DNA from 2 places in the Marinobacter lacisalsi genome. Region 2 is predicted to be linked to the other one. Evidence: predicted binding sites of a transcription regulator. Region 2 holds the regulator's gene; the other holds the start of a gene.

Region 1 (4,570 bases), on a different contig from region 2:
CTTTTCCATGAAATAACGACATAAGTCGAAGGAGAAGCATAATGGCTCTCGGTATTAACACTAACGTCGCTTCATTGTCTGCTCAAAACAACCTCAACAAGTCTCAGGACATGAATAGCCAGGCACTTGAGCGTCTGTCTTCCGGTCTGCGGATCAACTCCGCAAAAGACGATGCCGCTGGTTTGGCGATCTCGACTCGTTTCCAGGCGCAAATTTCTGGCTTGGATGTCGCTCAGCGGAATGCCAACGATGGTATCTCCCTGGCCCAGACCGCAGAGGGCGCGCTTGGCGAAGTTACCAGCTCTCTGCAGCGGATCCGTGAGCTGTCGGTTCAGTCTGCCAACGACACGAACTCAACCAGTGACCGCGCAGCGCTGCAGGAAGAAGTGGAGCAATTGACGGCTGAGATCGACCGTATTGCCTCTACTACTGAGTTCAACGGAACAAAAATTCTTAACGGCGATTTCCAGAATAAATTGTTTCAGGTTGGTGCTAACGCAGGGCAGACTATCGGGGTTTCCATCGGTAGTGCTGCTTCAAGCAGTTTGGGTAGCTATGCTGGTCAATCTAACCAAAATATCGGTACGCCAACAACTTCTGGTGCGGATGTCGCCACCCTTGTTGATAATGGTGTTGCTGGCCAAACTCTCACAGTCTCCGGAGAGCTCGGAGCTGCGACAGCTACTTTGACTGGAGGGGAGTCAGCTAAGGAAATCGCAGCTGCGGTTAATGCTGAAACGAAGAACACGGGTGTTAGTGCGAGCGCCAGAACCGAAACTACTCTTGATAATCTGTCGACAACGGGGCAGGTGACTTTCGACCTATATGGAAAAAACAGCAGTGCGGCTTCAATTACTGCAAACGTCGCTGACGCCGGGGACTTGGGAGGTTTGGCAGATGCTATAAATGCTCAAACCGCCGCAACAGGGATCAAAGCCGAACTTTCGACCTCGAAGGACTCCATTACCCTCGTGAGCGAAGAAGGTGAGGATATTTCTGTCGATAACTTTGCTCTTGGCACAGGCGGAGCTGTGGACGTCAACTCCACCACGCTGACGGAGGGCACCGCCACCGATAGTATCATCGTTGGTGGCCAGGTCAGCTTCGACGCTCAAGAAGATTTTTCTGTGACCAGTGACACTGGCACAACCTTCACCAGTGGCGTTGATGCGCAGCTTGATTCACTTGCTTCTGTCAATATCGGTGACCAGCAGGGGGCTAGCGACGCGATCACCACCATTGATGGAGCGCTTGCGGCGGTAAGTAGTTTCAGGGCCGAGCTTGGTGCAGTTCAAACTCGATTCGAGTCTACCATTAGCAACTTGGCTACAACGTCAGAGAACCTCAGCGCTGCAAACAGCCGAATTGTGGACGCCGACTTCGCCGCAGAAACCGCGAAGCTCTCCAAGTCCCAGGTACTGCAGCAGGCCGGTATCTCGGTACTGGCCCAGGCTAACGCCCGCCCGCAGCAGGTTCTGTCCCTCCTGCAGTAAGGGACTGACGGTAACAACCGGAGCCTTCGGGCTCCGGTTTTACGCCGTTTGAGGATAGCGAGGTAAAGCTATGAATGACGTTAACCTGAACAACCCGAACCTGAAGCTGGTGCGTTCCAGCGACCAGGCGCCGGTGAAGGCACTGTCGTCATCTCAGGCCGAAGGCAGGAATGCCTCCGACCTGGCATCGTCATCCGAAGGCAGTACGGCACAAACCCGCTCCGCTGAGCAGTCCAGCGAGCCTTCTAAAGCTGAAAAGCTGAAGGCCCGCAACGAAGATCAGCGCGAGGATCTGGGGGAAGCCGTCACCCAGCTGAACGATTTCGTACAGAACGTTCAGCGGGACCTGCAATTCGAAGTGGATAATGAAGCCGGTCAGACCATTGTGAAGGTGGTAGACCAGCAGACCAAAGAGGTTATCCGCCAGATTCCGGATGAGGTTGCCATGAGGTTGGCAGAAAACTTGCAGCAGGACGAACCGCTGACGTTGTTGAACATCAAGGTGTAAAAGCTTGCCGCTTTTGGCCTGATTGAGACAACGGTATTTCAGCACCGCCGCACCCCCAAGGGTCCGGCGGTGTTCTGCGTTCTGGATAATTGTCGTGGAACGATTGCTTAGCGACGGAATACGCGAAAGAAAAGAACATTTGGCCACGGACGCTCACGGACTTTCACGGATGAAGACGGTTATTTATTGTCCGTGTGGGTCTGTGAGTGTCCGTGGCTAAAAGGTTTGTTACAGGCTGTTACAAAACGGCATGGGGATTTAGCGAAAAGGGGCAAAGTTTTGCCGCCCGCTGCCGATAAACTGAACAGTAGCGAATTGAGCCCCCTTGAGGAGGCAGAGTTATGGCAGGTATATCATCGTTAGGTATTGGTTCCGGGGTCCTGAATTCGGATCTGGTGGATCAGCTGGTGGCGGCGGAGCGCAAGCCCACCGAAACCCGGCTGACCCAGAAAACCCAGCAGGCCGAGGCCATGCTGTCTGCCTACGGCAAGCTCCGTAGCGCGGTGACTGAGCTGCGCCTGCCAATGCGGCAACTGAGTGCGCCGGATAACCTTAAGGCCTTCTCCGCCTCCTCTTCCAATGAAGACATTGGTGTGTCTGTTGATGCCACCAAGGCCAGCCGGGGCACTTACAGCGTTGAAGTCACCAGTCTGGCCTCAGCCCAGGCACTGGCTTCACGCACTGTCTTTGCGGATCGGGATGCCACCAGTGTGGGGCAGGGTACATTGGAGCTATCGGTTGGCGACAAGAAGACCAGCATCACGATCGACAGCAGCAACGACACCCTGCAGGGGCTGGCCAATGCGATCAATGAATCCGACGCGGGTGTGTCTGCTGGCGTAATCGATACGGGTAGTGGTTACCAACTGGTTCTTTCTGCCGATGAAACCGGTACCGTCAATGCGGTGAGCATGTCGGTGACCGGTGACAACGGCGGCACCAATACTGACGACCAGGGGCTTTCCCGTTTCGCCTTCAATACCGGTATGGATGCAGGTGCTGGCCTGGAAGAAACCATTGCCGCCAGCGATGCGAAAATGAGCATTAACGGTGTGCAAGTCACCCGCTCTACCAACACCTTCGAGAATGTGATCGACGGTCTGACCTTTGATATCAAGGCTGAAGGCACCTCGACCATCAAGGTGGAACAGGACCTGGGCGCGGTAGCGGATCGGGTTCAGGGCTTTGTGGACAAGTTCAACGCCCTGCAGTCCACCATCGACAGTCTCGCCGGATTCAATGCCGAAGCGGGCACAGGCAGTCTCCTGACCGGCGATTCCACGGTCCGCAATATACAGAGCCAGTTGCGGAGCATTCTGACCCGGGTGGTTCCGGGCATGGAGAACGCTAGTGTTCGTAGCCTGGCCGATGTGGGCATTACCACCGACTGGGAGACAGGTGGGCTTGAATTTGATCGGACGAAGTTTGAAGAGCAGCTTAAAGCCAATCCGGATGACGTCACGGCGTTATTTGCCGAGCAGGGCCGGGCGACTGATAGCCAGGTGGAGTTTGTGCGCAGTGGCTCTGCCACGCAGCCCGGCGACTATGCGATCAATGTTACCCAGGCAGCTACACAGGGGCAGCTGGCTGCTGGCTCAGCGCTTGGTACCACCTTTGATATCACCGACACCAACGATCAGTTAAGTCTTACCGTCAACGGCGATATCGGTGTAGACCTGACCCTGACCCAGGGCACCGGCCTCGGGCAGCAGGCCTTACTGGATGATATCCAGGCGCAGTTGGACGCTAACAATGCCCTGAGCGCAGCGGGTGTAACGGTTCAGGCGGGGCTCGATGGTGCCGGAAATCTGACATTTACGTCGTCAACGTATGGCAGCGAGTCCAGTGTCACTCTGACGTCCGCCGAGGACGCCGCGACCTTTGGGCTGGATACCACAAACAGCACAGCTGGGCTGGACATTGCCGGCACAATTGATGGTCAGGTGGCCGAAGGCGACGGGCAGGTTCTGTATCTGGGCAGCGGCAATGGCGATGCGTCCGGCCTGCAGGTGCGAGTACTTGGGGACCAGACCGGTAGCCGTGGCTCGATCACGTTTGTGGAAGGCGTGGCCGAGCGCACCGTGAACATGGTTAGCAGCATGGTCGGTGCCGGCGGTGCCATCGAGTCCCGGACGGATAGCCTGAACCGGGAGCTGGAGCAGATACAGGAAAACCAGGTCCGGCTGGAGGAGCGTATCACGTCTTACCGGGAGCGCCTGGTCAGCCAGTTCAGTGCAGCGGACTCCCTGATCTCCCAGCTCAACAGCACCCGGGACTACGTCAGCCAGCAGCTGGCGGCACTCGCCCCGAACCAGAACAGCGGCAACGGTTAAGGTTGCCGGACAGATTCAGACTCAGCCATATCACGGGTATGGCAGCCAACACGGCACAACCGGAAAGCCGGTAACAAAGAGGTAGATTATGAACGGTTTGCAGGCCTATCAGCGCGTAAACACCCAGACCAGCATCACCGATGCGGACCCCCACAAGCTGATCCAGCTGCTGTACAACGGGGCCCTGGAGCGCATCAACATGGCCAAGGCCAGGATCCAGCAAAAGGATTTTGGTG
Region 2 (14,417 bases):
ACGCAGCACTTCCTGGATCTGCATCACATCGATACCGTAGGTCTCCTCGTCAAGACGGAAAGTGACGTACTGAAGGACCTTGTCGTTCTGGGCCTGACCCTGTTGTCCGCTATCGGATGCCATATTGCCTTGTCTCCTCGCAGGCTATCCGCTAACGGGACAGCCTGATGTCAAAAAACCATCGTCAGTGCCCCATACTATAATCAGGGGCACAAACCGTGCCAGAGTGGCTCGGTTTCATTTGGTAACCGCTCTATTGAGTATCGGCTGAGTCACGCAAGAACTTGAGGGGAAAATCAGGCCGACAGCCGATTATTCCAGCTCCAGATGGTGTTCCCGCTCCGCGCGTGCCAGCAAGGCGGCCATGGCGCCCACATCGATCAGCGCACACATGTGCTTGACCACGGTGCCGGCCAGCCAGGGGCGCTTGCTGCGGGAGGTTCGCCAGCGCACCTGGTCCGGGTTCAGGGTGAAGGACTCGGCCACTTCGTCGCAGGCCAGGGCCCAGTCACTGTCATCCAGCCGGATCACAAAGCGATAGCCTTCCCGGGCGCCGTCCGGCACCCGTCCCGACATGATCCACTCGGCGGAATCAACCACCTTGAGCTTCTGGTTGCGGTCCAGCAGCATGCCCATGTACCAGGGCGGACGCCCGGGAATGGGTTTGATTTTGCCATCGATACGATGGATCGCACCCAGCAGCACCAGCGGTACCGCCAGCTGCAGACCCGCCACCTTGAAAATCAGGCACTCGAACGGCCGGTCAGCCCATGCGGGGTTGCCCTCGGGTTCTGCGGGGGCCGGCGGCTCCACGTCGGGGATTGCGGTGGTTTCAGCCCTGGCCTGATCCACGGCCACCGGGACCGGCTCGACGGTCTGCTCCGGCTCGGCAACGTCCGCTGCCCGGGGCATTTCCGGCTCCTCGCTGGGCAGGTCTGGCGCCAGCGCCTCATCCGCCAGAGCCCTGACATCGGGCTCCGCAGGCGCCGCCAGGTCCGGGGCATCCTGCTCCTCGTCAGTGTCGATGGAAGTCGATGTGGCGGTATGAAGCAAATCATCCAGGTAGCTGACAAGGGCAGCAGACGGATCCGCCAGGCTGGTTTTGGATTTCCGGTCAGATACCATGGCGCCTCCGCGACCGGTTTCCGGCACCTGTCAGAAATCCGACGCCGGGGACTGTGGTCATCAGTTGTCCGCCCATGACACGGTCCCTTCCGTCAGGTCCTGCAACAGGCGCCGGTAGGCCCGCACACCCTGGGTGTCCGGATCCAGTTGTGACGGCACCCTGCCCATCTGGCTGGCGTCCCGGAAACGGGTATCCACCGGTATCATGAAGCGCCAGAGGTCGTTGGGGTACATCTTGCGCAGCTGGTTGAGGCTGCCCACGGAGGCCTGGGTACGCTTGTCGTACAATGTCGGCACGATGGTGTAGGCCAGCTGATTCTTCTGGGACCGCACGATCATCTCCAGCGTATGCAGCATGCGCTCAAGCCCCTTGAGCGCCAGGAACTCCGTCTGCACGGGCACGATCAGGTGCTGGGCGGCCGCCAGCGCATTGACCATCAACACACCCAGGGATGGCGTGTTATCCAGCAGTACGTAGTCGAAATCATCCCAGAGCTGGGCCAGGGCCCGGGAGATGATCAGCCCCATGCCCTCGACACCCACCATCTTGCGTTCCAGTGTCGCCAGGGCAGTGCTGGCCGGCAACAGTGAAAGCCCCTCGCAGCCGGTGTCCGTCACCAGCTGCGCGGGCAGGCCCTCGGGCACCTTGCCCTGATGCTGGAACAGGTCGAACACACTGTGGGCAAGGCGGTCAGGGTCCAGACCAAACCAGCTGGTCAGCGACCCATGGGGGTCCAGATCCACCAGCAATACCCGGTGACCCTGTTCCGCCAGCAGGCCGCCAAGGGTGACTACGGTGGTGGTCTTGCCCACCCCGCCTTTCTGATTCGCTACTGCCCAGATCCGCACTGATGACTCTCCCGGTATGGCACACTGACCCGCGATTTTCGCACTGGTTTAACGGCATCCCTGACTGGAACTTGAGGCACCGGCAACCCTCCGTAACGGCAGCAAATTGCCGCTGCGTTACTGTTGTCCGGCGATACAGACGAGCTATTCAGATTTCGTGCCAGCCCACGGTCAGCGGGAACGCACCGCGCCCCGGATAGCGGCATCCCGGGAGATCAGCAGCACCACACGGCGATTTCGGCGGCGCCCCTCCTCGGTGTCGTTACGGGCCACCGGCTGGTAGGCGCCGTACCCTATTGCCGCCATCCGCGAGGGGGCGACCCCTTCCGTGGCCAGCATGCGAACCACCGCCGACGCCCGGGCCGCCGACAGTTCCCAGTTGGATGGAAAGCGCCCGGTGCGAATGGGCCGGTTGTCGGTGAAACCCTCAACCCGAATGGCGTTGTCGGTACCGCTGATGATATCGGCGATACGATCCATGATCGGAAAAGCATCATAGTGAGGCTCCGCCTGGCCGCTGCCAAACAGGAGGCTGTCACGCATGCTCAGCTCGATCCACTGGTCGCTCACCTGCAGGTTGACCACGTCCTGGTTGATCAGGCTGTCGAACTCAAGGGCAAACTGGTTGGCCATACTGCGCAAGGCTTCGCTGCGCTGGCCCTGTTCCCTGACGGTAGTGGACGGCTCCGGGGCGGGTTGCGGGGCAACCGGCGGAGGAATGACGGCATCATCGTCCACCGGGGATGGCAAACCGGACTCGCTTCCCACCGGAATGGGCTGGATTGCCCGCTGGGGCGCGTTGAACACACCCGTCAGGGTCTCGGACAGTACCTTGTACTTGCCCTCGTTCACCGACGATACCGAATACATCACCACGAAAAAGCCGAACAGCAGGGTGATGAAATCCGCGTAGGAAATCAGCCAGCGTTCCTGATTGTGGGCCACCTCAGCCCTTCTTGATCGACGCCTCATGATCACCTCCCCCGATCGGATTGCCGCCTGCTCAGGTCTGCACGAAGCCCCGCAGACGCATCTCGATGGAGCGTGGATTCTCTCCGTCCGCAATGGCGATGATGCCATCAATCATCATGTCCTCGTAGCGACTACGCCGACGGACAATTTCCCGCATCTTGTTGGCAACGGGGAAGAACAGCAGGTTTGCCAGCGCCACGCCGTAAATGGTCGCCACGAACGCGGTGGCAATGCCGGCACCCAGCGTGGACGGATCGGTCAGGTTGGTCATGACCTGGATCAGCCCCATCACCGCCCCGATAATGCCGATGGTGGGTGAATAGCCCCCCATGGCCTCAAATACCTGTGCGGCATCCAGGTCCCGTTGCTCGCGGGATTCCAGTTCCACCTCCATCACACTGCGGATGGTTTCCGGCTCGGCACCGTCCACCAGCAACTGCAACCCCTTACGGGCAAAGGCTTCGGACTCTTTCTCGGCAATCGCCTCCAGGCCGAGCAGGCCCTGCTTGCGGGCCCTGACGCTCCAGTCCATGACCTTGCCAATACCTTCGTCGAGTCCGATATACGGCGGGAACAGCACCCAGCGGGACTGGCTGAAGGCCCGGCGGAGCAGCCCTCCGGAAGTCTGCAGCATAGTGGCGGCAAGGGTCCCCCCCACCACAATCAAACCCGCCGGGAGATTGAACAGGGACGCCAGGCTGCCACCCTCCAGCAGGTTGCCGCCCAGCAAAGCGGCGAAGGCCAGGATAATGCCCAGCAGGCTGAGGATATCCATCAGCTCACCCCTTCAACCAGGCGCGGGCCGACCTCATCCAGGGGGAGCACTTCGTCGCTCAGGCCGGCGCTGGCAACGGCCATGGGCATACCATAGATCACCGAGGTTTTCTCATCCTGGGACCAGATAACCGAACCTGACTGTTTCATCAGCCGGCAGCCTTCCTTGCCGTCGGCGCCCATGCCGGTCAGGATGATACCCAGGGTTTTGCCCGGAAAACTGCGGGCCAGTGAACCGAAGGTGACGTCCACACTGGGCCTGTAGTTGAGCCTCTCATCACCGGGCAGGATGCGTATACGCCCCTGCCCCCCGCGGTTCTCCACCATCATCTGTTTGCCGCCAGGGGCCAGCAACGCCAGGCCTGGGCGCAGCAGGTCACCGTCCTCAGCCTGGCGTACCTGAATACGACACAGCTTGTTGAGGCGCTCGGCGAAGGCCGGGGTGAAGCTGCCCGGCATGTGCTGCACCAGTACCAGCGGCGCGGGAAAATTGGCAGGCAGGTCCACCAGGACTTTTTGCAGGGCAATGGGTCCGCCGGTGGAGGTGCCAATGCCCACCACATCGTAATGGCGTGCGGATGTGCGGCGTCGCGAAGGCCTTGCCGGGGCTTCCGGTTGGGGCCGCAAGGGGCGGCTTTCCGGCTGTCGGGATCGCGCTTCCCGGGCAGGTGGGTGCCGTTCTGGCGGGGTTGGCGACGGGCGCGGATCCGCAACCGGGGCTGCGCCGCCACGACCAGCCCCGGGCCGGCTACGGGCAACATCCAGGATCCGCTCACGGAGGATACGCTGCAATTCCGACCCGTCACGGGCAATGTCCTCGAAGTTCTTGGGCAGGAAGTCGACGGCACCGGCCTCCAGCGCGTCCAGGGTGACCCGGGCGCCTTCGTAGGTCAGCGAGGAGAACATGAGCACCGGGGCCGGGCAGCGCTTCATGATTTCCTTGACCGCCGCAATGCCATTCATCACCGGCATTTCGTAGTCCATGGTGATCACGTCCGGCCGCAGCTTTTCCGCCAGCTCCACCCCCTCCTTGCCATTACTGGCGGCGCCCACAACACGGATATTGCCGGACGCATTGAGGATTTCCGTCAGTCGCTTGCGGAAAAAACCGGAATCATCAACGACCAGGACAGAAACCGTCATTCACTCCCCCTATTGGTGTTCCGCACCATCAGCCGTAATGGTGCAGCAGACTGGGCACATCAATGATCAGTGCGATGCGCCCGTCGCCAGTAATAGTGGCACCCGCCATACCCGGGGTGCCCTGCAGGGCCCGGCCGAGGGGCTTGATGACCACCTCTTCCTGGCCAACCAGTTGATCCACCACAAAACCGACCTGTTTGGTGCCCATGGCCACGATGACCACATGGGCATTGTCGGGCTCTGCGGTACCGGTATCCGATGGCACCAGCCAGCGCTTGATATGGAACAGTGGGAACACCTTGTCCCGCACCACGATGCACTCGCGACCGTCGACAATGTTCTTCTTGCTCAGATCCAGGTGGAAGATCTCCACCACGTTCACCAGCGGCAGCGCGAACGACTGATGGCCCAGCTGGATCATCAGGGTCGGCATGATCGCCAGTGTCAGCGGCACCTTGATACGGATGGAGGTACCCTGGCCCAGCTTGGACCGGACTTCGATCTGGCCATTGAGCTGGCCGATCTTGGTCTTGACCACATCCATGCCGACGCCGCGGCCGGACACGTCGGAAATCTGGTCCTTGGTGGAGAAGCCGGCGGCAAAGATCAGGTTGTAGCATTCGGTTTCGGTGAGCCGATCGGCAGCATCCTGATCATAGATGCCCTTGTCGACGGCTTTCTGACGCAGCTTGTTCGGATCCATACCGCCACCGTCGTCCTCAATGGACAGCAGGATATGATCCCCCTCCTGCTCGGCGGACAGGGTCACCGTACCCTGCCGGGGCTTGCCAGCCTTCTCGCGGATGTCCGGCGCTTCGATACCATGGTCCACGGAGTTGCGCACCAGATGCACCAGCGGATCCGCCAGGGCTTCCACCAGGTTCTTGTCCAGGTCTGTGTCCTCGCCGTGCATGACCAGGCCGATTTCCTTCTTCAGGTTACGGGCCAGGTCACGAACCACCCGCGGGAAACGGCCAAACACCTTCTTGATGGGCTGCATGCGGGTGGCCATGACAGCCGACTGGAGATCGGTGGTCACTACGTCGAGGTTGGACACCGCCTTGTGCATCTCGCTGTCTTCGCTTTCATTACCGAGGCGCTGCAGGCGATTACGCACCAGCACCAGCTCGCCCACCATATTCATGATGTCGTCCAGGCGCTTGGTGTCCACCCGTACCGAGGTCTCGGCCGGGGGCTGGTTTTCCCGGGCGGGTGCTGAAGGCTTGCTGGCTTCCGCCCTGGCCGCCTGGTCCGCCTTTTTCGGCGCAGGTTCTGGCTTTTTCGGCGCGGGCTCAGGTTTCTTTTCCGGCTCCGGCTTTTTATCCGCAGGCTTGTCGGCGGCCTCAGGCGCCGACGACGGGGCCGGCTTCTTGCCCTTGCCGTGGAGCTCATCCAACAGCTGTTCGAACTCGTCGTCGGTGATCAGGTCACTGTCACCACCGCCTGACTTGTCGTCCTTGCTGTCGGATTCAGCCTTGCCCTCATTGCTGTCGGGGTCTGGCACGTCCGTGGCGGCTACCTCACCGGAGAAACGGCCCTTGCCATGGAGCTGATCCAGCAGAGCCTCGAATTCGTCATCACTGATGTCGTCGCTGTCACTGCTTTTTTCTTCTGCGCTGGCGGCCTGGCCATCCCCCGGTGTCGCGCTCTTGTCGCCGCTCTGCTTGCCATCGTCCAGGGCGTCCAGCAGTTGTTCAAATTCTTCGTCGGTGATATCACCGGGATCCTCTCCGGCCACCACGCCGGCGCCCTCCACCTGACCGGCATCGCTCTTCGGTCCGGCCTCTTTCGCGGGCGCCTCGCCCTCGGGAAGGGCATACTCATCCAGGGTCTCTATAAGGGACTCTGGCGCAAACTGCGGCTCTTCACGGTTGCGGACCTGGTCAAACATGGTATTGACGTGATCCAGTGTCTCAAGCACCACATCCATCAGTTCCGGCGTCACCGAGCGCTTGTGATTGCGCAGGGTGTCGAACACGTTCTCCGCGGAATGGCAGCAATTGACCAGTGCCTCCAACTGCAGGAAGCCGGCGCCGCCCTTGACGGTATGGAAACCACGGAAAATGGCATTGAGCAGATCACTGTCGTCCGGGTGCCGTTCCAGGTCCACCAGCTGCTCCGAAAGCTGCTCGAGTATTTCGCCCGCCTCAATCAGGAAGTCCTGGAGAATTTCTTCATCTGCATCGAATGCCATGCATTCACCTCACTTAAAAGCCGAGACTGGACAGCAGGTCGTCAACGTCGTCCTGTCCGGACACAACGTCAGACCGCTCTGCGGCGCGCATCTGGGGGCCTTCCCCCTTGATTGAGGCTTCCTTTTCCTTCAGGTCGTGGACGGTTCCGGTCAACTGGTCCACATGGCTGGCCATGACCACCAGGCCCAACAGGTTTTCTTCCACTTCCTTGACCAGCGCCGTCACCTTCTGGATCACCTGGCCGGTCAGATCCTGGAAGTCCTGGGCCAGCAGGATTTCCGACAGGTCGTGGTACATTTTTTCCGCATCGTCCGAGAGACTCTCGAAGAAACGGTCAATACGAACATAGAGTTCACGGAACTCGGATGGTGCCATTTCCCGCCGGCGCAGGCGCTGCCAGTCATCCCGTAGTGCTTTGGCCTGCTCGCACATGGCATTGGCCCGGGGCATGGCATCCTCCACCAGATCCATGGTCCGGTTGGCGGCATTGCTGGTCATTTCCACCACGTACTGAAGCCGGTCCGACGCGTCGGACATCTTTGACAGGGCTTCCTGCTGCTCCGGGTTCTGGGGCTGGATCTGGAAATTGCGAATGGCCTCGTGAAGGCTGCGCGTCAGGCGACCCACTTCACGATAGAGACTCTGGTCCCTCACTTCGCTCAGGTCGTTGATCAGGGACATCGCCCTGGCATAATCACCGGCATTGACCTGTTTCGCCAACTCATTGGCCTGCTCTTTCAGCTGGCTGGTGGTTTCAGGATCCAGGTGGGAGCCGTTTTGTTTGTCTTCGCTCATGGGAGCACATCCAGACTGTCTGTTCAGGTTTCAAAGCGCTTCTGGCGCTCTACTCAATACGCTCGAAGATCTTTTCGATCTTCTCCTTGAGTACAGCGGCCGTGAACGGTTTGACGACATAACCGTTTACCCCAGCCTGGGCAGCCGCGACGATCTGGTCGCGCTTGGCTTCCGCAGTCACCATCAGGATCGGCAGGTCCTTGAGCTGTTCGTCGGCGCGAACTTCCTTGAGGAGATCGAACCCGGACATGCCTGGCATGTTCCAGTCCGTCACCAGAAAGTCGTACTTTCCGGAACGAAGCATGGGCAGCGCCGTATTACCGTCATCCGCCTCATCGGTATTGGTAAACCCGAGGTCACGCAGCAGGTTCTTGATAATCCGCCGCATTGTGGAGAAATCGTCCACAATGAGAATTTTCATGTTCTTGTCCAATGGGACCTCCAGTTGGTCGTCGCTGGAATAATGGCCGGGCCCGAATCGTCACGGACCTGGAAAACACGGATGACACCGCTTTACCGCCGCCGGTTTCCCGGCTGATGGCGTCATTCTAGCAGCCTCAGCGTTGCTTACCGTTTCAATGTGTTATCGCGCGACATTCCGCTCTGCGGCTTGTGCCGTCAGCTTGCTCAGTCGTTCAGCAACCTGTTAAGGGGCACGCTACTGTGTTCCGGCGTCAGATGCCTGCCATTCTGAAAGGCGCCCCCGCAACCGCAACGCGGCCTGGCTGTGGATCTGGCTGACCCGGCTCTCACTGACGCCCAGTACCGCGCCAATCTCCTTCAGGTTCAGCTCTTCCTGGTAATACAGGCCGAGGACCAGCTTCTCACGCTCCGGCAGTTCCTCGATGGCGGCTGCCAGATTACGCCGGAAAGCGGCACCCGAAACCTCGTCCAGGGGATTATCCGAAGCTTCCTGTTCGTGTATCGGCAGGTCTCCGGATTCATTGAGTTCATCCAGGGAAAAAAGTCGTCCGGAATTGGCATCACTGAGGCAGGCATGGTAAGCGGACAACGTCATTCCCAGCTCGTCCGCCACCTCGTGATCCAGGGCTTCCCGACCTTCCCGGTCCTCCACCATCTTGATGGCGGCGGACACCCGGCGGGCATTGCGATGGACGGAACGCGGTACCCAGTCACCCTTGCGGATTTCATCGACAATAGCACCGCGAATGCGGATGCCGGCATAGGTCTCAAAGGAGGCGCCCCGGTCCGACTGGTACTTGGCGGCGGCTTCGAGCAGGCCCATCATGCCAGCCTGCATCAGGTCCTCGAGCTGTACCGAGTCCGGTAGCCGGGCCATCAGGTGCAGGGCGATTTTCTTGACCAGCGGCGCATGCTGCTCCACCAGTTGATGGGCATCGCGCCGACCGGTTTGATGATAGATTCCGAGACTTCTGGCCAATGTCATGTATCCGGTTAACCCATACAACAGGATTGGATCAGGCGTTTGTGCTTACCAGGCGCTCCACGAAGAACTCCAGATGCCCCCGGGGGGATGAAGGTAGCGGCCAGCTGTCGACCTGTTCCGCCAGCGCCTTGATGGCCAGCGAGGCCTTTGCCCTGGGGTAGGCGTCCAGCACGGCGCGCTGCCGCTGAACCGCCTTGCGCACTGCCTCATCGTAAGGAACCATGCCTACATATTGTAGTGCAACATCCAGGAAGCGCTCGGTGACCCGGGTCAGTTTACCGAACAGATGTTTGCCTTCCTGTTCGTTGCGGACCTGATTGGCAAGGATACGGAAGCGGTTGACGCCATAGTCGCGGTTCATCAGCTTGATCAGGGCGTAGGCGTCGGTGATGGAGGTCGGTTCGTCACAGACAACCAGCAACAGTTCCTGGGAGGCTCGCAGGAAACTGACCACGCCTTCGGAAATGCCGGCAGCGGTATCCACAATCAGCACGTCGATCTGATCACCCAGCTCGCTGAAGGCGTTGATCAGGCCCGCATGCTCCATGGGTGACAGCTGGGTCATGCGCTGGGTGCCGGAGGAGGCGGGGACAATCTTGATGCCGCCCGGGCCATTGATCAGTACATCACGGAGATCGCATTCCCCGGACAACACGTCGGAAAGATTGTGGCTGGCGGTGATGCCAAGTAGCACATCGATGTTGGCCAGCCCCAGGTCCGCATCCAGCAGGACAACACGGCGGCCCATCTGTGACAGGGCGATCCCGAGATTCACCGAGACGTTGCTTTTGCCCACGCCACCCTTGCCACCGGTGACTGCGATAACCTGAACCGGATGTGGTCTGCTCATAGAGGTTCTTGTTTCCCGCCAAGGTTCTTGTCGTTAACTGTCTTGTTCTGCAGTGCCAGGGACCACGCCGGTCAGCGCCGGGCAGTGGGACCTCAGGCACCTTCTGCCATGGTCTGCTGTTTGCGTGCATCGCGCAAGCGCTCAACGCCCAGACGAACCAGCGATGCCGAATTGGCAGGATGCAGATCCTGGGGGATCTTCTGGCCATCCGTTACCCAGGACACCGGCAGCGCGGTCTCCAGCGCGAAACCAAGTACTTCACCCAGGGTCAGGGCTTCATCCAGCTTGGTCATGATGCAACCTGCGAGACTGGCCATTTTATAGCAATGCCACATGGATTTCATGATGCGCGGCTGGCTTGTCGCCGGCACCACCAGGTGTGGACGCACCGGGTGGCGGCTTTGCGACAGCTCACGCAACTGCTCCTGACACCCGGGATCGGCGCCGGATAACCCGGCGGTGTCAATCAACACCAGGTGGCGACCAGCCAGCTCGTCCAGCACCGCATCCAGGGAGTGGGCATCGTCGACCACCCGCACCGGTACGTTAAGGATACGACCGAACACAAACAGTTGCTCGTGTGCAGCCACACGATAGCGGTCAGTGGTCACCAGTGCCAGTGAATCGGCACCATGTTCCAGTACATACTGGGCCGCAATCTTGCCGATGGTTGTGGTCTTGCCGGAGCCGGTGGGCCCAACCAGGGCATAGATGCCGCCGCGGGAAGCCCAGTCACCGCTGCCGGTTTTGAGGCCGGCCGCCAGGGTTCTCAGGGAACGTTTCCAGTTGTCTTCCAGCTTGCCGCGACCACTCTGGCGCGCCAGGGTGGCAGCCAGCTGCGGGCTCAGACCAAACTCTTCCAGGCGCTCGCCAAGGCGCTTGCGCACCGCTTCGATCGCTTCCTCGGCCGGTTTCTCCGCCGTGGTGTCGGTCTGCTCCGAGGGCCCCTTGTCGGTAATCATCGCCCTCAGGGAGGCAAGCTCACGCCGCATGACCGCAAGCTCATCATCGGCGCCCTTGATGTCAGCCGCTGACGGAGCGGCGACGGATTCCTGACGGGTCTCCGGCACCGGTGGCAGGTTGTCCACATCGAGCCGGGTGTCGCCGTTGCCAAAGCGCTGGTGCGGGTCGTGCCCCCGGTGCGGGCTGCGCAGCTCCCGAATACGGTTGCGGGAGCGGTCAAGTTCTTCCTGCAGCCGGCGATGCTGTTCCGCCTGCAGCTCCCCCAGGCGCCCGCCACTGGTGGCTTCGGCCGCGGCATCGCCCAGTTTCTGGCGCGCCATGTTTTCGTCGTAGTCCAGCGCGGTGACAATCTCTACACCGCCGTCAATCCGCCGGCTGGACAGAATTACCGCATCGTCGCCCATGGCCTCGCGAACCTGCTTCAGGGCCGCTGACATGGTTGCCGCAAAGAACCGTTTGACTTTCATCTGACTCTACCTCCCAAGTGGGCCGTTACTGGCCGACCGACGCCACAATGGTGATCTGCTTGTTTTCCGGCACTTCCTGATACGACAGCACGTGCAGGCGCTCTACCCCGTAGCTGGCAAACTTCGCCAGCACCGGCCGCAGCGGCCCGGACACCAGCAGAATCGCTGGTTTGCCCATCATCTCCTGCCGCTGGGTGCTTTCCTGCAACGACCGCTGCAGTTTCTCCACCATCCCTGGCTCAAGCACCATGCCGATGTCGTCACCACCGCCGGATTGTTGACTCTGTTGCTGACTCTTCAGCAATAACTGTTCCAGTTCCGGATCCAGGGTAATAACCGGTATCTCTTTATCGTTGCCGCAGATGCTCTGCACGATCATCCGACGCAAGGCCTGACGGGCCGCTGATGTCAGCACCTTCGGATCCTGGCTCTTGGGATGAACGTTGACGATGGCTTCGGCAATGGAGCGCATGTCGCGGATCGGCACCTCCTCCTGCAGCAGGCTCTGCAACACCTTCAGCAGGATGGAAATGGAAACGGTGGTGGGCACCAGTTCCTCAGCCAGCTTGGGCGAAATCTTCTCCAGCTGGTCCAGCCACTTCTGCACTTCCTCATGGCCCAGCAACTCGTAGGCATGGCTCTGCAGAATCTGATTGAGGTGGGTAGCCACCACGGTGCTGGCATCCACCACGGTGTAGCCCAGAGTCTGCGCATTGTCTTTCTGGCCCGACTCGATCCAGATGGCATCCAGGCCAAATGCCGGATCCTTGCCGGCGATGCCTTCCACCTTGCCGAACACCTGGCCGGGGTCGATGGCCAACTCCCGCTCAGGGTGGATCTCCGCCTCGGCGATGGTGACGCCCATCAGGGTGATGCGATAGACGTTGGGCATCAGGTCCAGGTTGTCACGGATATGCACGGACGGCATCAGGAAGCCCAGATCCTGGGACAGCTTCTTGCGCACCCCCTTGATCCGGCTCAGCAACTGGCCACCCTGGGACTTGTCCACCAGGGGGATCAGCCGATACCCCACTTCCAGGCCCACGATGTCCACCGTGGCCACGTCGTCCCAACCCAACTCCTTGTGTTCGGGCGGTGCCGGCAGCCCCTGATCGCCGGCGTCGGGCCGGGCACCCCCGGTGGGTGCGGGCTTGGCTCCGGTGTCACGCCTGGTGGCCGGCCAACCGCTTCCACCTTCTTCTTCCACCGTCTGCCGCTCACGTTTCCAGATCCACCAGGCTGCACCAGCCGCCAGCAGGCCAAGGCCAAGGAAAGCGACATGGGGCATACCCGGAATGAGACCCAGCAGGATCAGGATCGCGGCGGCAATGGCCAGCGCCTTGGGCGCATCGAACATCTGCTGGAGAATCTGCCCGCCCATATCCTGGCTGGACGTCACCCGCGTCACCATGATGGCCGCAGAGGTGGACAGCAGCAGCGACGGAATCTGCGCCACCAGACCGTCACCAATGGTGAGCAGGGCATAATTCTGGGTAGCATCCATGAAGCTCAGGCTGTGCTGCAGCATACCGATGGCGATACCGCCGATCAGGTTAATGAACAGGATCAGCAGACCCGCCACTGCATCGCCTTTCACGAATTTGCTGGCACCGTCCATGGAGCCGTAGAAGTCGGCCTCCTGGGCAATTTCCTCACGACGGTGCTTGGCCTCGTCCTGGTTGATCAGGCCCGCGTTCATATCGGCATCAATGGCCATCTGCTTGCCGGGCATGGCATCCAGGGTGAAGCGTGCACTCACCTCGGAGACACGACCGGCGCCCTTGGTGACTACCAGGAAGTTGATAATCATGAGAATGGCGAACACCACCAGACCGACGGCGTAGTTACCGCCAATCAGTACGGCGCCGAAAGATTCGATCACCTTACCGGCGGCGTCACCGCCCTCGTGGCCATTGAGCAGTACAATCCGGGTCGAGGCCACATTCAGGGCGAGACGCAGTAGCGTGGCGACCAGCAGCACCGTTGGAAAAGCGGCGAACTCCATGGGCCGCAGGGCGTAGACACACACCAGCAGAATGGTGATGGAGAGCGCGATATTGAAGGTGAACAGAACGTCCAGCAGGAACGCCGGCATGGGCAGGATCATCATGCCCAGTAGCGCCATGAGCATCACGGGAACACCCAGGTTCCCCCGTGTCAGGGATTTGACGTTGTGCAGGACAAGGGCCCGATCCATCTTGAAGGAACACTCCACGGCTGACGGCAATCACGCATTAGCCCGGGTCGGTTTTTTGACACTCGGGTCGCTTCACCATGGATAGCGGCAAGATCCATACCATTTCTTACAGAATCGTCAGACTCCCCCTGACTGAACCGTCACGATACGGTATCCTTGCGCAAATCCCACCCGACCAGTCGACAGGTGAGTCATGCCCATTCACGAAGTGAAACACCCCCTCATACAGCACAAACTCGGCATCATGCGCCGCGCCGATATCAGCACCAAGAATTTCCGGGAGCTGGCCCAGGAAGTGGCCGCCCTGCTGACCTATGAAGCCACCAAGGACTTTGCCCTGCACAAGGAAACTATTGAAGGCTGGGCGGGCCCGGTGGAAGTGGAGCAGATCGGAGGCAAGAAAGTAACCATCGTGCCGATTCTGCGGGCCGGCCTGGGCATGCTCGACGGTGTGCTGAGCCTTATTCCTGTCGCCCGGGTCAGTGTGGTCGGCCAGATCCGCAACGAGGAAACCCTGGAAGCCTCCACCTACCTGGAAAAACTGGTGGGGGAACTAGACCAGCGCATGGCGCTGATTGTGGACCCCATGCTGGCCACCGGTGGCTCGCTGATATCCACCATCGACCTGCTGAAGAAGGCCGGCAGCACCGAGATCCGCGCCCTGGTTCTGGTGGCGGCG

The links. The regulator FliA, encoded in region 2, starts transcription of late flagellar genes. The targets are predictions, from matches to a motif close to CTAAAGTTTNNNNNNNNNNNGCCGNTAA.
Region 1: fliD (flagellar filament capping protein FliD) is a predicted target of FliA. The motif match lies at 2,273-2,300, and genes of this name have one in related genera.

The regions. Positions count from the first base shown of each region.
Region 1 is NZ_JBHSDI010000052.1:32,089-36,658, forward strand. It holds gene ACFOZ5_RS14475 (flagellin N-terminal helical domain-containing protein) at 42-1,493, shown strand; gene ACFOZ5_RS14480 (flagellar protein FlaG) at 1,564-2,001, shown strand; gene fliD (flagellar filament capping protein FliD) at 2,343-4,334, shown strand; gene fliS (flagellar export chaperone FliS) at 4,423-4,570, shown strand, end outside.
Region 2 is NZ_JBHSDI010000010.1:9,231-23,647, reverse strand. It holds gene ACFOZ5_RS06000 (chemotaxis protein CheW) at 1-123, opposite strand, end outside; gene ACFOZ5_RS05995 (chemotaxis protein CheW) at 313-1,125, opposite strand; gene ACFOZ5_RS05990 (ParA family protein) at 1,186-1,974, opposite strand; gene motD (flagellar motor protein MotD) at 2,146-2,946, opposite strand; gene ACFOZ5_RS05980 (flagellar motor protein) at 2,978-3,721, opposite strand; gene ACFOZ5_RS05975 (protein-glutamate methylesterase/protein-glutamine glutaminase) at 3,721-4,863, opposite strand; gene ACFOZ5_RS05970 (chemotaxis protein CheA) at 4,892-7,057, opposite strand; gene ACFOZ5_RS05965 (protein phosphatase CheZ) at 7,071-7,853, opposite strand; gene cheY (chemotaxis response regulator CheY) at 7,903-8,286, opposite strand; gene ACFOZ5_RS05955 (RNA polymerase sigma factor FliA) at 8,512-9,261, opposite strand; gene ACFOZ5_RS05950 (MinD/ParA family protein) at 9,293-10,111, opposite strand; gene flhF (flagellar biosynthesis protein FlhF) at 10,204-11,541, opposite strand; gene flhA (flagellar biosynthesis protein FlhA) at 11,567-13,738, opposite strand; gene upp (uracil phosphoribosyltransferase) at 13,932-14,417, shown strand, end outside.